Regions from separate parts of the Streptomyces sp. NPDC043738 genome, predicted to be linked through region 2. Evidence: riboswitches for the same ligand, from Rfam matches in the RefSeq annotation. Region 2 holds a riboswitch; the other holds the start of a gene.
The links. A riboswitch is a leader RNA that binds a small molecule or an ion and turns the genes downstream of it on or off. The one in region 2 is predicted to bind glycine.
Positions count from the first base shown of each region.

Region 1: another riboswitch for glycine. It lies ahead of gcvP (aminomethyl-transferring glycine dehydrogenase); the one in region 2 lies ahead of gcvT (glycine cleavage system aminomethyltransferase GcvT).

Region 1 covers NZ_JBWKCJ010000036.1:65,039-73,185, forward strand. The annotation lists gene gcvP (aminomethyl-transferring glycine dehydrogenase) at 1-2,271, opposite strand, end outside; glycine riboswitch at 2,461-2,558, opposite strand; gene AC0680_RS33125 (PRC-barrel domain-containing protein) at 2,673-3,077, shown strand; gene AC0680_RS33130 (DNA polymerase IV) at 2,966-4,438, opposite strand; gene AC0680_RS33135 (MerR family transcriptional regulator) at 4,505-5,110, opposite strand; gene AC0680_RS33140 (bifunctional nuclease family protein) at 5,299-5,772, opposite strand; gene ftsR (transcriptional regulator FtsR) at 5,826-6,575, opposite strand; gene AC0680_RS33150 (FHA domain-containing protein) at 6,593-7,438, opposite strand; gene AC0680_RS33155 (DUF881 domain-containing protein) at 7,557-8,147, opposite strand, start outside.
Region 2 covers NZ_JBWKCJ010000005.1:240,178-248,324, reverse strand. The annotation lists gene glyA (serine hydroxymethyltransferase) at 1-802, opposite strand, end outside; gene gcvH (glycine cleavage system protein GcvH) at 831-1,208, opposite strand; gene gcvT (glycine cleavage system aminomethyltransferase GcvT) at 1,339-2,466, opposite strand; glycine riboswitch at 2,500-2,618, opposite strand; glycine riboswitch at 2,619-2,714, opposite strand; gene AC0680_RS10215 (AAA family ATPase) at 2,938-3,666, shown strand; gene AC0680_RS10210 (enhanced serine sensitivity protein SseB) at 3,777-4,574, shown strand; gene AC0680_RS10205 (enhanced serine sensitivity protein SseB C-terminal domain-containing protein) at 4,637-5,437, shown strand; gene AC0680_RS10200 (ABC transporter permease) at 5,886-6,884, shown strand; gene AC0680_RS10195 (ABC transporter substrate-binding protein) at 6,978-8,147, shown strand, end outside.

The sequences.
Region 1 (8,147 bases), on a different contig from region 2:
GGGAGCCGCGGAGATCGGCCCGACGCCCGTCTCGGGGCCCGCGGTGGGCTGCAGCGGGTGGTTGGGCAGGTACGGCGCCAGGTGGGCGCGTACGGCGACCGGGCCGACACCGGGGCCGCCGCCGCCGTGCGGGATGCAGAAGGTCTTGTGCAGGTTCAGGTGCGAGACGTCGCCGCCGAACTTGCCGGGCTCGGCGAGTCCGACCAGCGCGTTGAGGTTGGCGCCGTCGACGTAGACCTGACCGCCGGCGTCGTGCACCGCGCCGCAGATCTGGGTGATGTGCTCCTCGAAGACGCCGTGCGTGGAGGGGTAGGTGACCATCAGGACCGCGAGCTCGTCACGGTGCTTGTCGATCTTGGCGTGCAGATCGTCGGTGTCGACCTCGCCGTCCTCACCGGTCTTGACGACGACGACCTTCATGCCCGCCATGACGGCGCTGGCGGCGTTGGTGCCGTGCGCCGAGGACGGGATCAGGCAGACCGTGCGCTGCTCGTCCCCGTTGGCGCGGTGGTAGGCGCGTACGGCCAGCAGGCCGGCCAGCTCGCCCTGCGAGCCGGCGTTCGGCTGGATGGAGACCTTGTCGTAGCCGGTGACCGTGGCCAGTCGCTCCTCCAGCTCCTGGATCAGCGTCAGATAGCCCTGGGCCTGGTCGGCCGGCGCGAACGGGTGCAGCTGGCCGAACGCGGGCCAGGTGACCGGCTCCATCTCGGTGGTGGCGTTCAGCTTCATCGTGCAGGAGCCGAGCGGGATCATGCCGCGGTCCAGCGCGTAGTCCTTGTCGGCGAGGGTGCGCAGGTAGCGCAGCATCGCGGTCTCGGAGCGGTGCTGGTGGAAGACCGGGTGGGTGAGGTAGTCGTCCGTGCGCAGCAGCTCCCGCGGCAGCGCTTCAGCGGCCGTCGTGTCCAGCTGCTCGACGTCGCCCTGCACGCCGAAGGCGCCCCAGACGCCGGCCAGCTGCGCGCGTCCGGTGGTCTCGTCGCAGGCGATGCCGACCAGGTCGGCGTCGACCTGGCGGAGGTTGACGCCGGCCTCGCGGGCGGCGGCGACGACCTCGGCGGCCCGGCCGGGCACCCGCGCGGTCAGGGTGTCGAAGTACGCACCGTGCACGATCTCCACACCGCCCGCCCGCAGGCCCTCGGCGAGGACGGCGGCGTAGCGGTGGGTGCGCCGGGCGATGGTCCGCAGGCCCTCGGGGCCGTGGTAGACGGCGTACATCCCGGCCATGACGGCGAGCAGCACCTGCGCGGTGCAGATGTTGCTGGTGGCCTTCTCGCGGCGGATGTGCTGCTCGCGGGTCTGCAGCGCGAGGCGGTAGGCCTTGTTGCCGTCGGCGTCGACGGAGACGCCCACCAGGCGGCCGGGCAGGCTGCGGGCGAACTGGTCGCGCACGGCCATGAAGCCGGCGTGCGGCCCGCCGAAGCCCATCGGGACGCCGAAGCGCTGGGTGGTGCCGACCGCGATGTCCGCGCCGAGCTCGCCGGGCGAGGTCAGCAGCGTCAGGGCGAGCAGATCGGCGGCCACGGTGACGATCGCGCCGAGACCGTGGGCCTGCTCGATCAGGGCACGGGGGTCGCGCACCGCGCCGGAGGCACCGGGGTACTGCAGCAGCACGCCGAAGACGCCCCGCTCGGCGATCTCGGCGGGGATGCCGTCGGACAGGTCCGCGACGACGACCTCGACGCCGGTGGGCTCGGCGCGGGTCTGGATCACGGCGACGGTCTGCGGCAGGCAGTCGGCATCGACCAGGAAGACGCCCTGCTTGACCTTGCCGACGCGGCGGGAGAGCGCCATCGCCTCGGCGGCGGCGGTGCCCTCGTCCAGGAGGGAGGCACCGGAGGTGGGCAGTCCGGTCAGTTCCGCGACCATGGTCTGGAAGTTCAGCAGCGCCTCCAGGCGGCCCTGCGAGATCTCCGGCTGGTAGGGCGTGTACGCCGTGTACCAGGCCGGGTTCTCCATGACGTTGCGCAGGATCACCGGCGGGGTGAACGTGCCGTAGTAGCCCAGGCCGATCATGGGGGCCAGCACCTGGTTGCGCTCCGCCAGGCCGCGCAGCTCCTGGAGGACCTCGGCCTCGGTGCGGCCCTGCGGCAGGCCGAGCGCCTCCGCGCTCTTGATCACATCGGGTACGGCCGTGGCCGTGAGCTCGTCCAGCGACCCGAAGCCGACGTGCGCGAGCATCTTCGCCTGCGCCTCGTGGTCGGGGCCGATGTGCCGGCGCTCGAACGGAATGCCCTGTTCGAGCTCGGTCAGGGAGATGCGAGTGGTGGTCATCTGCGGGGGCCTCCTGGTCAATGCGACCTACGAGGGGCACCACGGCGCGGGTGCCCGGACGGCCTCCCCCTCTGTCATCTCAACCTGAGAGCTTCACCGGCCCGCGCGAGGCGGCCCGGCTTTCACCGTCGGTGAGGAGGGGTTCCGGCGCTGTGCTCGTCCGTGGCCCGCCCTGCTTTCCAGAGTGACCTCGTCCATGCGGTACGTGTGCCTGAGAGATTCCGGGGAGGATTTGCTCCTTCGGCGCCCTGGTCGCGAACGACAAAGGACTCTCCCGCATGGGTTCTGCGGCCATTGGCCAGCCTACCAGCGCGCCACTCGAAGGATCCTTCGAGTGGCCGGGGCATGAAATGTGCCGTTTGGTAGTTGTCACAGGGCAGTTGCGACCAATTGGAGGGGTTGTGCAAACCGATATCGATCCCCGGAGCCTGATCGGCCGCAAAGCGTTCGACCGGAACGGCGCGAAAATAGGCACGATCGACGAGGTCTACCTCGACGACGCGACGGGGGAACCGGAGTGGGCGGCCGTGCGCACCGGACTCTTCAGCCGGGATGCGTTCGTCCCCCTTGAACCCAGCAAGATGGTCGGTGAGGGCCTGCACATCCCCTACGACCGCAAGCTGATCAAGGACGCCCCGGACTTCGGCGTGGGCCGCCACCTCTCCCCTGAGCAGGAGCTCCAGCTCTACCACCACTACCGGCTGGATATCTCCTCACCGGAACCCGGTCCGGCGTCCCCCGGCAAGGAAGACGGCTCCGACGGCCCGGACAAGGACTTCGGCAAGATCGCCGGCTCGGAGGACTGACCTCCTTCCGGCCCGCCGCCCACGAGCGGCAAGGGCTCACCCGGCCGCAGCGCCGGGTCCTCGACGGCAAAGGTCCGCACCCTCCCCGGTGCGGACCACGGCGTCTCGAAGCGCACGGTCACCCTCCCCACGCCGCTTCCCTGCACCCATCCGGCGCCGAACTCGTCGTGCACCACGTCCAGCCCCGGATGCCAGCGCCTCGGCCGCTCCTCCTCCGGCTCCCCTCCACCGGACTCCTCCCCACCCGGCTCCGCGGCCGCCCTCGCCAGCTCCCCGGCCTCCCGCTCCGTCGCCAGCTGGGCGAACAGATCCTCCTGGGTGAAGTCGGCCAGCCCGCTGACCCCCACGCCCAGCAGCCGCACCCCGCCGGTGGTGTCCACGGTCTCCAGCAGCCGCACCGCGGCCTCCCGTACGACCGAGGGGTCGTCGGTGGGCCCGCGGAGCGTCTCGGAGCGGGTCAGCGTCGAGAAGTCGTAGTTCCGCACCTTGATCACCACCGTGCGTCCGGAGCGCCCGGCCGCCCGCAGCCGCTGGACGCAGCGGTCGGCCAGCCGCAGCATCTCGGTCCGCACCCGCGTCCGGTCGGTCAGATCGACCTCGAAGGTGTCCTCGACGGAAATGGACTTGGCGTCCCGCTCGGCCACCACGGGGCGGTCGTCCTGGCCCAGCGCCATCGCGTACAGCCCCGCGCCGTGCGCCTTGCCCAGGAGCCGCACCAGCTCCGCCTCGCCGGCCTCGGCGGTCTCCGCGACGGTGTGGATCCCGGCCCGCCGCAGCGTCTCAGCCGTCGCGGGCCCCACCCCGGGCAGCGTCCGCACCGTCATGGGGCCCAGCAGCTCCCGCTCCGTACCGGGCTCGATGACGACCAGGCCGTCCGGCTTCGCCGCCTCGGACGCGATCTTCGCCAGCATCTTGGCGCCCGCGAGCCCCACCGAACCGGTCAGCCCCGTCGCGGTCCGGATGTCGCGCCGCAGCCGCTCCCCCACTTCGCGTACGGCGGCCGCCTCGGCCGGCACCCCGCCCGCTTCCAGGTCCACGAACGCCTCGTCCAGGCTCAGCGGCTCGACGAGCGGTGACAGCTCGTGCAGCAGCTCCATCACCGTGTCACTCACCTGGCGGTACAGGCCGAAGCGAGGGCTGAGATAGGCGGCGTTGGGGCACAGCCGGCGCGCCTGGGCCGTGGGCATCGCGGAGCGGACCCCGAAGATCCGGGCCTCGTACGACGCCGTGGCGACCACACCCCGCGGCCCGATCCCGCCGACCACCACGGGCTTACCGCGCAGGCTGGGCTTGGCCGCCTGCTCGGCGGCCGCGTAGAACGCATCCATGTCCAGATGCAGAATCGTCGGCGCGGGTCTCACACGTCCGATGCTGCCGCATGGCACTGACAATCGACCCGATGCCGGGCCGGGGCCGCCGGACGGGGCTCAGCCGGCCCTGTTGCGCCGCCGCGCCAGCTCGTCGTGCGGGTTCTTCCCCATCAGCGTCTCGCCGGTGTCCACGCGCTCTCCGTGGAGCTGTGACAGCGCACCCTCCACGTCCCGCCACACCACGCCCACCGCGATGCCGAAGACGCCCTGGCCGCCCTGGAGCAGATCGACGACCTGATCGGGCGAGGTGCACTCGTAGACCGTCGCGCCATCGCTCATCAGCGTCATCCGCGTCAGATCCGCCAGCCCCCGCGCGCGCAGGTGCTGCACGGCGGTGCGGATGTTCTGCAGCGACACCCCGGTGTCCAGCAGCCGCTTGACGATCTTCAGGACGACGACGTCCCGGAAGCTGTAGAGCCGCTGGGTGCCGGAGCCGTACGCGGGCCGGATGCTCGGCTCCACCAGGCCCGTACGCGCCCAGTAGTCGAGCTGCCGGTAGGTGATGCCCGCTGCCGCACATGCGGTCGGGCCGCGATAGCCGATGTTCTGCGCCTCGCAGTCCCCCGACACCGCCGCGGCCGGTGCCGGGGCATGGTTCGCGGCCGCGCCCGAGTGGAGCGGCAACGCCCCTTCCGCCGCCATACCGTCGCCGGTGATTGCCACGCCGCCCTCCGTCCTCCACGTCCCGGACGGGACCTGCCATATCGACGGTATGCAGTCACTCGGGGTGCGTCAACGATCGCCGCGCTCGCCACGCCGAGTGATAATCACCCTACGAGTGGTTTCTCGTGACCTCGCGCGGGGAATGGCTAAATAGTTTGGCCGGAATCAGCCCCTTCACCCGGCCGGCGTCACTGGCTGTTGGTGCCGAAGTCCTCGGGCGAGATCTGGTCGAGGAACTCGCGGAACTTCTCCACCTCGTCCTCCTGCTCGTCCGGGATGGCGATCCCCGCGTCGTCCAGCACACCGTCCGTGCCGAAGATCGGCGTTCCGGTGCGCAGTGCCAGCGCTATGGCGTCGGACGGGCGGGCACTGACCTCGACCCCGCTGGCGAAGACCAGTTCGGCATAGAAAACCCCCTCGCGCAGGTCCGTGATCCGGACCTGGGTCAGCTCCTGGCCCACCGCTTCGAGCACGTCCTTGAAAAGGTCGTGCGTCAGCGGCCTGGCAGGGACCATGCCCTGCTGGGCGAAGGCGATGGCGGTGGCCTCCCCTGGCCCGATCCAAATGGGCAAGTAACGGTCGCCTCCCACCTCCCGCAGGAGCACGATCGGTTGGCTGGAAGGCATTTCCACCCGGACACCCACGACGTCGAGCTCGTTCACACAGCAACCCTAGGACGTGCCCGGCAGGTTTGGGTAGTCGAGCACTCTTTTGCTCATGGCAACCGGACGCGAAGAGCGCTCTGCACCAGCGCCGCATGGAGCCGTACGGAGAGCGTCGCCAGCTCTCTCGCGGTGGCCTCCGCATGAGCCCTGGTCTGTGGATTACGGTGCCGCCGAAGGGGTGCAACGACCTGTTCGACCAGGCTGGCCTCGCGCTCGGCGGCCGCCTTCACGGCACGCAGATGCCGCGGCTCCAGGCCGAAACGACCCAGGTCCGCGACGAGTTTGGCCACGGTGACGGCCTCGATGTCGTATCCGCCGTCCGCATGGGGGACGATGAGTCCGTACGACTCCCAGTCGGCGAGCACCGCCTCGTCCACCGCCGCGGCGGCCAGCAGCTCGGCCCGGCCGATCCGGGCAGCGGTCGGATGGTCCTCGCCCTGGCAGGAGACGCCCTCGACCAGGTCCCGCGAGGGCGCGGCCGGAGCCGGCAGCCGCACCTGCTCACCGCGCTCCAGAGCGTCCAGATGCTCCCGGATGACCTTCAGGGGCAGATAGTGGTCCCGCTGCATCCGCAGGACGCTCGCCAGCCGATCGACGTCGGCCGGCGTGAATTTCCGGTATCCGGAAGGCGTGCGCTTCGGCTCGACGAGCCCCTCGGCCTCCAAGAAGCGAATCTTAGAGATGGTGACCTCGGGAAACTCCTCGCGCAGCACATTGAGCACCGTGCCGATGCTCACCGGCTTGGCGCCCGAGGAGGCGGTGCCGGCGGAACCGGCACCGCCCTTCGGCGTATCGCGCATATGCCTTCCCTGACCGGTCAGATCCCGGCGCCCCGCTGGCTCGCGTAGAAGACCATGCGGTACTTGCCGATCTGGACCTCGTCGCCGTTGGCGAGCGCGACCGAGTCGATCGGCTCACGATTGACGTACGTGCCGTTCAGGCTGCCGACGTCGGCGACCGTGAAGACGCCGTCCGCACCGCGGCGGAACTCCACATGCCGACGCGAGACCGTCACATCGTCGAGGAAGATGTCGCCCTGCGGATGCCGGCCCGCCGTCGTCAGCTCGCTGTCCAGCAGGAAGCGGCTGCCCGAATTCGGACCCCGGCGGACGATCAGCAGCGCCGAACCCAGCGGAAGGGCTTCGACCGCGGCCTGGGCCTCCGGGGACAGCGACGGGACCAGGTTCTGGCCCGTCGTCTCCGAGTCGTAGGCCTCCAGCCCCGAAATGGAGATCGTGGACGTCGTCTCGGACGCCCGCTCGGCCTGGGCACCCGGGCGCAGCGGCGCACCGCAGTTGGAGCAGAACCGGCTCGCCTCGGCGTTCCGGTGCCCACACCTCGTACATACCGGCAAGGCCGACCCTCCACCCGTGCGTGAGGCCGATGGTTCCTCGGAACCTATGCGGGCGGCCCCGGAGGGGTCAACAGAACCCGCGCCGTGCCCCCCGGACGGACCGCCGACCTCGTCACGGAAGAGCGGACGCTCCGCCGGCTCACCACTTTCGGGCTGGCGCGGAGCGCGGTGCCGCGCGGAGCCGCTGCCGCCCTCCTGGCGCGCGCTCTTGCCGAACAGCTTTCCAAACAACTTCACGGGCGATTCCCCTTGAACGAAACAGACCCGCCCGTGGGGCAGGACGAACCCTCGATGCACACACCGACCCAACCGGACATCCTGTGAACGTCCGTGGCCTCCAGACAGTTTCCACCACACACCACACGCACGGTGCGTCGACCCCCCGCTACCTCATGCCCTCGCCGGGCACTCGACATACCTGCACACCTCACTGCGATGACGACCGAGCGTAGTCAGGCCGCTTCGCCTCTCGCAAGGCATCCACAATGATCTTCCCCCGACGGGTCACAGACACCTTGGCCTGCTCCTTTTCCAGCGTCTGCACCACTCCGCCGGGGATGTTCAGCGCCGGCTCCAGGTCCTCCGGCTTGCCGATGACCTTGAAGCGGTACGGCTGCGTGACGCGCTCGCCGTCGATCTGCACCCCGCCCCGGATGTCCGAGAGGTAGGTGTCCGCGACGACCCGTACCGAATTGACCTGGATGGCCTCGGCGCCGGCCGCCCGCAGCTCCTGGATGGTGTCCAGCAGCTTGTCCGCCTCGACGGAGTGCGTCGGGTCGTCGATGGTCAGGTTGATGCCGGGCCCCTGCGCCGCGACGGTCCCGGCCAGCACACCCAGCTGCTGTTCCTTCTCCACGGTCTGCTTACGGGCCTCCTCGGCCTGGTCCGAACTGTTCTCCAGCTCGGTCTTCTGCCCTTCCAGGCGCCGCTGTTCGTCCGTCAACCGCTGGGAGCGATTGTCCAGCTCGTCCAGAATGCGCACCAAATCCTCCTGGCGCGCACCCCGCAGCGCACTGCT
Region 2 (8,147 bases):
CGATGACGTGCTCCAGCGGACCGCCCTGCTGGCCGGGGAAGACCGCGGAGTTGATCTTCTTGGCGAGCTCCTGGGTGGACAGGATGACGCCGCCGCGGGGGCCGCCGAGCGTCTTGTGGGTGGTGGTGGTCACGACGTGGGCGTGCGGCACCGGGTTGGGGTGCAGACCCGCGGCCACCAGGCCGGCGAAGTGCGCCATGTCGACCATGAGGTACGCGCCGACCTCGTCGGCGATCCGGCGGAAGGCCGCGAAGTCCAGCTGGCGCGGGTAGGCGGACCAGCCGGCCACGATCAGCTTGGGGCGGTGCTCCTTGGCGAGGCGCTCGACCTCCTCCATGTCGACCAGGTTGGTCTTCTCGTCGACGTGGTACGGCACGACGTTGTACAGCTTGCCGCTGAAGTTGATCTTCATGCCGTGGGTGAGGTGGCCGCCGTGGGCGAGGTTGAGGCCCAGGATGGTGTCGCCCGGCTTGATGAGGGCGAACATGGCGGCGGCGTTGGCCTGTGCGCCGGAGTGCGGCTGGACGTTGGCGGCCTCGGCGCCGAAGAGGGCCTTGATGCGGTCGATCGCGATCTGCTCGACCACGTCGACGTGCTCGCAGCCGCCGTAGTAGCGGCGGCCGGGGTAGCCCTCGGCGTACTTGTTGGTGAGGACGGAGCCCTGGGCCTCCATGACGGCGACGGGGGCGAAGTTCTCCGACGCGATCATTTCGAGGGTGGACTGCTGGCGGTGCAGCTCGGCGTCGACGGCGGCGGCGACGTCGGGGTCGAGCTCGTGCAGGGAGCTGTTGAGAAGCGACATGAGTCTTCCTGGGGAGAGGGGTCCGGGATCAGCCGGCGGCGAAGGCGGTGTACTCGTCGGCCGAGAGCAGGTCCTCCGGCTCGCCGCTGACCTTCACCTTGAACAGCCAACCGCCCTCGAACGGGGCGGAGTTCACCAGCGAGGGGTCGCCGACGACATCCTCGTTGACCTCGACGATCTCGCCGTCCACGGGCGAGTAGAGATCGCTGACGGACTTGGTCGACTCCAGCTCACCGCAGGACTCGCCCGCCGTGACCGTCGAGCCGACCGCGGGAAGCTCCACGAAGACCACGTCGCCGAGCGCGTTGGCCGCGTGCTCGGTGATACCGACCGTCGAGACGCCCTCCACGGCGTCCGTCAGCCACTCGTGCTCCTTGCTGTAGCGCAGCTGCTGGGGGTTGCTCATGGCTCGATTCTCCTGTACGCGAGGGTGTGATCGTGCATGGGGGCGCCTCCCCGGGCGAAGTCCGGGGGAGGGTCTTGCACAGTGAGACACGCGGGCGCGCGCCACTGCCGGGGATGCCGGGGGTGAACCGCTACTTCTGCCGCTTGTAGAAGGGCAGCGCGGTGACCTCGTACGGCTCATGGCTTCCACGGATGTCCACGCAGACACCCTCGGTGCCCGGTGTGGCGTAGGCGGCGTCGACGTAGGCGATGGCGATCGGCTTGCCGAGGGTGGGGGAGGGGGCCCCGGAGGTGACCTCGCCGATGACCGTGCCGTCGGCCGTGACGACCGGGTATCCGGCGCGCGGAACCCGGCGGCCCTCGGCGATCAGGCCGACCAGCTTGCGCGGCGGGTCGGTCTCGGCGCGCTCGGCGGCCGCCGCCAGCGCGGCGCGGCCCACGAAGTCGCCGTTGTTGGTGGTCTTCTCGAACTTCACGACCCGGCCCAGGCCCGCGTCGAACGGCGTGGTGGCGGTGGTCAGCTCGTGCCCGTACAGCGGCATGCCCGCCTCCAGGCGCAGCGTGTCGCGGCAGGACAGACCGCAGGGCACCAGGCCGGCGTCCTTGCCGGCCGCGGCCAGCGCCTCCCACAGGGCCACCGCGTCCGCCGGCCGCACGAACAGCTCGAAGCCGTCCTCGCCGGTGTATCCCGTACGGGCGATCAGCGCGTCGACGCCGGCGACCGTGCCGGGCAGACCGGCGTAGTACTTCAGTCCGTCCAGATCGGCGTCGGTCAGCGACTTGAGGATCCCCGGGGACTCCGGTCCCTGCACGGCGAGCAGCGCGTAGGCGTCCCGGTCGTCGCGGATCGCGGCGTCGAAGCCGCCCGCTCGCGCACTCAGCGCGTCCAGCACCACCTGGGCGTTGGAGGCGTTGGCGACGACCATGTACTCCTGGTCGGCGAGCCGGTAGACGATCAGGTCGTCCAGGATGCCGCCGCCGTCCTCGCAGATCATGGTGTAGCGGGCGCGGCCGGTACTGACGCCGCCGATGTTGCCGACCAGCGCGTAGTCCAGGAGGTCGGCGGCCTGCGGGCCGGTGACGGTGATCTCACCCATGTGGGAGAGGTCGAAGAGACCGGCGCGGGTGCGGACGGCGACGTGTTCGTCGCGCTCACTGCCGTAGCGCAGCGGCATGTCCCAGCCGGCGAAGTCGGTCATGGTCGCGCCGAGCGCGCGGTGGGTGGCGTCCAGCGCGGTGCGGCGGGGGGCATCTGTCATGGTTCTGGGCTCCCAGGCATGGGTGACAAGACGTTCTCCCCATCTGTCATCGGAACCTGAGAGGTTCACCGGGATCCCGCGAACGGACCCGGTTTGCACCTTGGGTGGAGCCGCCCCGTGCAACCGGGCAGTGGCTCGCTTTTCAGATCTGCCTCGCCCGCGCGGTATAGGGGCCTGAGAGATTCAAGGGAGGACTTGCTCCTTCGGCGCCCCGCCGTGGCGGCCGGGGACTCTCCCGCGCGGATTCAAGCGGCCGGTATGGAGTTGGCGGTGCACGGATGAGCTTCGGACGTGCACGTGGCGGCCACATCATTACACGGGAACGCCGGATCGAGGAGCCCCGGTCGCCGCCCCGTCCAGGACCGGGCCCGCCACGCCGACAGATCGGACAATCGCCTTGATGGGCATTACCTTTTCTTGACACTCTGCGGGTAAGGGACGGACTCGGACCGGAACTGGACGGGGAGGGCGATCACGGTGCAGAGGGAAGCGGCATTCGCGGCCACTTCAGGGGTCGTGCCCCCGGGCGCGCCGGTGGCGGCACCCGCCGCCGGGCCCCCGGCCCGGCGCGCGGCGCGGTCCGTCGTCCGGCCGGGGCGCGGTACTCGGGTGAGGGACCTGCGCGGCCGGAAGCGCGCCCGCGGCACTGCGGAGCTGCGGTTCGCCGCCGGTGACCTGGTGGTGGTCTCCGGGCTGCCGGGCAGCGGAAAGAGCACTCTGATGCACCGGGTGGTGCCGTCGTCGGACGGCCGCGGCCCCGTGGTGCACCGCATCGATTCGCAGGACGTCCGCGAGCGCTGGGGGCGCGGCAGGCTGCGCCGGCTGCCGTACGGGCTGTACCGCCCGCTGGTGCGGGCCGCGCACTATCTCGCGCTGGGCCGTGCGCTCGCGTCGGGGGACAGCGTGGTGGTGCACGACTGCGGAACGCTGGCCTGGGTGCGCCGCTGGGTCGCCCGGTCGGCGGCGCGCGGCGGGCGCGGGCTGCATCTGGTGCTGCTCGACGTGCCGCCGGAGGTGGCGCGGTCCGGCCAGGAGGCGCGCGGGCGCGGGGTGTCGGGGTACGCCTTCGCGCGGCACCGCAGGGCGGTGGGCCGGCTGGTCGCCGCGGCGGAGACGGCCGGGCCGCCGAAGGGGTTCAGCTCGGTGGTCCTGCTGGACCGGCGGGCGGCGAGCGCACTGAAGACGGTCGCCTTCCACTGAGCGGACTGCGGATTCCGGGTGTGCCGTACCCCGCCCCCGTATGAACCGCCTGCGGGTTTTCTCGTCTAGGGTCGTTGGGCGATTGGCGTGGTCGGAACGGGTGGGTACAGATGAGTCTTCCGGAGCAGGGGATACCGCAGCTGGCGTGGCCGGCGAACGAGCTCGAGGAGGTGCTCGCCGCGTCGGTCGGGCATCCGGGCGCCGGCGGCCGGATCGTCGAGGTCCTGGGGCGCAGCCGGGTGTGGGTGCCGCTGCCCAACGGCGGGGGCCCGGAGAGCGCGGGCCCGGGTGCCCGCGGCCTGGACCTGCCCACCGTCGAGATCGGCGGGGTGGCCCATGTCCCGGTCTACAGCTCCGAGCAGGAGTTCCTGCGGGTGGTCGGCTCGCACATGTCCTTCACCGTCGCCCCGGCCGGGGAGTTCGCCCGCGGGCTGCCGCCGAGGATCGGGATCGCGGTCAACCCGGACGGCACGGTCGGGGTCCCGCTGCCGCCGCCCGCGGTGGCCGAGCTGTGCCGGCAGGGCCGCCACGGGGTCGAGGGGCTGCCCAGCGGCGGGCGGGTGCGGCTCTTCGAGCCGGACTGGCAGGAGGAGCCGGTGGACTTCCTGGCCGGCGCCGGGCTGGAGTTCTCCGGTGCCGGAATTGTCCTGACTGCCCGGCGTGCCCTGGCTAGTGTCGAGGGCGACACGCCCACACTGTTCGTCGGTGTTCAGCTCGCCGTGGACCCTGCCGCGCTGCACGACGGCACCGCCCGCGAGACGGTCCTGGCGGCCCTGGGACGTGCGCTCGGCGCGGTCCCGGTGCCCTGGCCGGTGCAGTTGGTGATGCTCGATCTCGCCCACGGCGACCCGGTCGCCGACTGGATGCTGGAGCGCGTGCGGCCCTTCTACTCTCGCGACCACTCGTAAGCTGGTTGGATGACGCGCGGGCGCACCCACACGTGCCCTGCCGAGATGAAGGGACGGACCACGTGAGCGCGGGTGCGCATCAGGGGCCGGCGGCGGCCGGAGCGCTGGAGCAGCTGCTCCAGCAGGTCTCGCCCGGCCGTTACGACGCCTATGAGGCGCTGCTGCAGGCGCTCGCCGCGGGCCAGGTCTGGATGCTGCTGTGGCACGGCCGGGCCGGCTCCCCCGACGCGCAGTACGGAAACATGGAGGTCGACGGCCTCGGCTACGCGCCGTGCGTGACCTCCGCGCCCGAACTCGCCGCCTCCGGCTGGAACCGCGACCACGAGGTCGTCGGCGGCCTGGAGATCGCCGGCGCGCTCTTCCCGGACCGCTGGGGCCTGTGGCTGAACCCGCACGCCCCCGGTGGCGGTGTCGGCATCCCCTGGCTGGACCTGCGCCGCATCGCCGGCGGCCTCGACCGGCTGCCGGCCGGCCCGCTGCGGATCTCCGAGCCGGTCATCGACATCCCGCAGTTCTACGCCCTGCTGGCCCAGAACGCCCACCGCACCCCCGCCGTGCGGTCGTTGCGCCGGGCCTGGGTGCAGCCCGCGCTCGGTGCCCCGTATCTGGCGGTCGGGCTGGATCTGTACGACACCGGCCAACAAGCGGTGGATTCGGCCCGGTTGATGATCCAGCAGTCGATCGGTGCGGTTCCGGACGGACTGCCGGTCTCCACGGTCGCGATGAACGACGACTACGACCCGGTCGCGATGTGGATGCGGGCCTGTGCGCGGCCGTTCTTCGACCGGGACGGCTACGTTCAGCCGCAGGGTCAGCCGGCCCCCGCGCCCTCGTACGGCTACGGCTACCCGCGCCCTTACTGACCCACCCGCCGGCCGCCCGGCCGGAGTTCCTCGGCGATGCCCTCCGGTGACGGAGAGTGTCGTCGAGGTGTCGGTTCCGGGGTGAATTCGCCCCGTATTCCTCACGGTTGAGGTCCGCTCCCGTGGACATTCGCTCCGCTCAGCCCGAACGTGCGTCCGTATAACGGAAAGCCGTGGAGCACATCACAGTTGCGCATCCTTTCCCGGTCAGGGCTGGTGACTGATCGCGAAGGGGATGAAGACTCCGGAAACACCGAGGGCCTCGGTCCTTTGTACGAGCGTCATCGAGCGTCATCCCGTAGGGCGTCGCGTGAATCTCCGACTTCCACTGTGTGAAGTTCCGCGATGCCCGCAGTACTTGCACCGAATTGCACCAGTGATGTGAATCAGGCCGCTTTTGCGGCGGGCAGGGGCCGGCCACCGCCGGCCGAGAGGGGTCAAGGGCACCGTGACCGCACCGATCGAGACCACCGGGGCGGCTGCCGAAGCGCAGCCGGAAGCGGTGCTGAAAGGCGTGGAGGGCAAGCGCATCGAAGGGCGCTCGCTCGGCCAGATCGCATGGCTGCGCTTCCGGCGGGACAAGGTCGCGGTGGCGGGTGCCATCGTTGTCATCCTGCTCGTCGTCCTCGCCGCGCTCTCCCGCCCCCTCCAGGCCCTGCTCGGCCTGGACCCCAACACCCCCAACCAGTCGCTGATCGACCCCAACACCACGCTTCCCAAGGGGGACTTCGGCGGGATGAGCGGGGACCACCCGCTCGGCGTGGACCCGAAGTTCGGCCGCGATCTGCTCGCCCGGATCCTGGAGGGCTCCTGGGTGTCGCTGATCGTGGCGTTCGGCGCGACGCTGCTGTCGGTCGCCATCGGCACCGTGCTGGGTGTGGTCGCCGGCTTCTACCGCGGACGGGTGGACGCCTTCATCAGCCGGATGATGGACGTCTTCCTGGCCTTCCCGCTGCTGCTGTTCGCCATCGCGATCTCCGCCTCGCTGCAGGGCGGCGCCTTCGGCCTGGACGGCCTGCCGCTGCACATCTCGGTGCTGATCTTCGTGATCGGCTTCTTCAACTGGCCGTACATGGGCCGCATCGTGCGTGCGCAGACGCTGTCGCTGCGCGAGCGTGAATTCGTCGACGCCGCCCGCGGCATGGGTGCGCGCGGGCCGTTCATCCTCTTCCGTGAGCTGCTGCCCAACCTGGTGGGTCCGGTCATCGTCTACTCGACGCTGCTGATCCCCTCCAACATCCTCTTCGAGGCGGCCCTGAGCTTCCTGGGCGTCGGTATCCAGCCGCCCCAGGCGTCCTGGGGCGGCATGCTCAACCAGGCCGTCAAGTACTACGAGGTCGACCCCCAGTACATGATCGTCCCCGGCCTCGCGATCTTCGTCACCGTGCTCGCGTTCAACCTGCTCGGTGACGGCCTGAGGGACGCGCTGGACCCGCGCAGCCGCTGACGGCCCGCCGGGCGCCGGCGCCCACAAATCTCCACCGCCAGTGAAGTTTTGACGTGTGAAGTTTCTCGACGAACGAAGGGGACACGGACCATCATGCGAAGGTCAGTTCCGGTCGCGGCGATAGCGGCCATCACCAGTGCGGGCCTTTTGCTGGCCGGCTGCAGCGGGGGCAAGGGCTCCTCGGACGGCTCGGCCGAGGCGAACGCCGCCACCAAGGGCGTCGTCAACGCCTCGGACGCGAAGGGCGGCACCGTCAACTACGCGATGAGCGACGCCCCCGAGTCGTTCGACCCGGGCAACACGTACTACGCCTTCATCTACAACTTCAGCCGGCTCTACGCGCGCCCGCTGACCACCTTCAAGCCGGGCCCCGGCACGAAGGGCAACGAACTGGTCCCGGACCTCGCCGAGGAGATGGGCAAGCCCAGCGACGGCGGCCGGACCTGGACGTACAAGATCCGCAAGGGCGTGAAGTACGAGGACGGCTCCGCGGTCACCGCGCAGGACGTCAAGTACGCGGTCGAGCGCTCCAACTTCGCGCGCGACACCCTCTCGCTGGGCCCGAACTACTTCCAGCAGTTCCTCAAGGACAACGAGGGCGGCTACAAGGGGCCCTACAAGGACAAGAGCAAGGAAGGGCTCAAGTCCATCGAGACCCCGGACGACCACACGATCGTCTTCCACCTCAAGAAGCCGTTCGCGGAGTTCGACTACCTGGTCAGCGCCCCGCAGACCGCTCCGGTCCCGAAGGCCAAGGACAAGGGCGCGGACTACACCAAGTCCGTGCTGTCCACCGGCTCGTACAAGTTCGAGAGCTACGAGGAGGGCAAGCAGCTCACCCTCGTGCGCAACCCGCAGTGGTCGGCGAAGAACGACCCGCTGCGCAAGCAGCTGCCCGACAAGATCGTCCTGAAGCTGAAGGTCGCCCAGTCGACCATCGACAAGGACCTCCAGTCCGGCAACACCCTGGTCGACCTGGCGGGCCGCGGTGTGGACGGCCAGACGCAGGCCCAGCTCCTGACGGACTCCAAGGAGAAGGCCAACACCGACAACGCGCTCGGTCAGCGCCTGGTCTACACGGCGATCAACACCAAGGCGAAGCCGTTCGACAACCTGGAGTGCCGCAAGGCCGTCGAGTACGCGATCGACAAGAAGGCCGTGCAGACCTCGCTCGGCGGCCCGATCCGCGGTGAGCTGGCCTCCACGGTCCTGCCGACCGACATCGACGGCTACCAGAAGTACGACCTGTACCCGCAGAAGTAC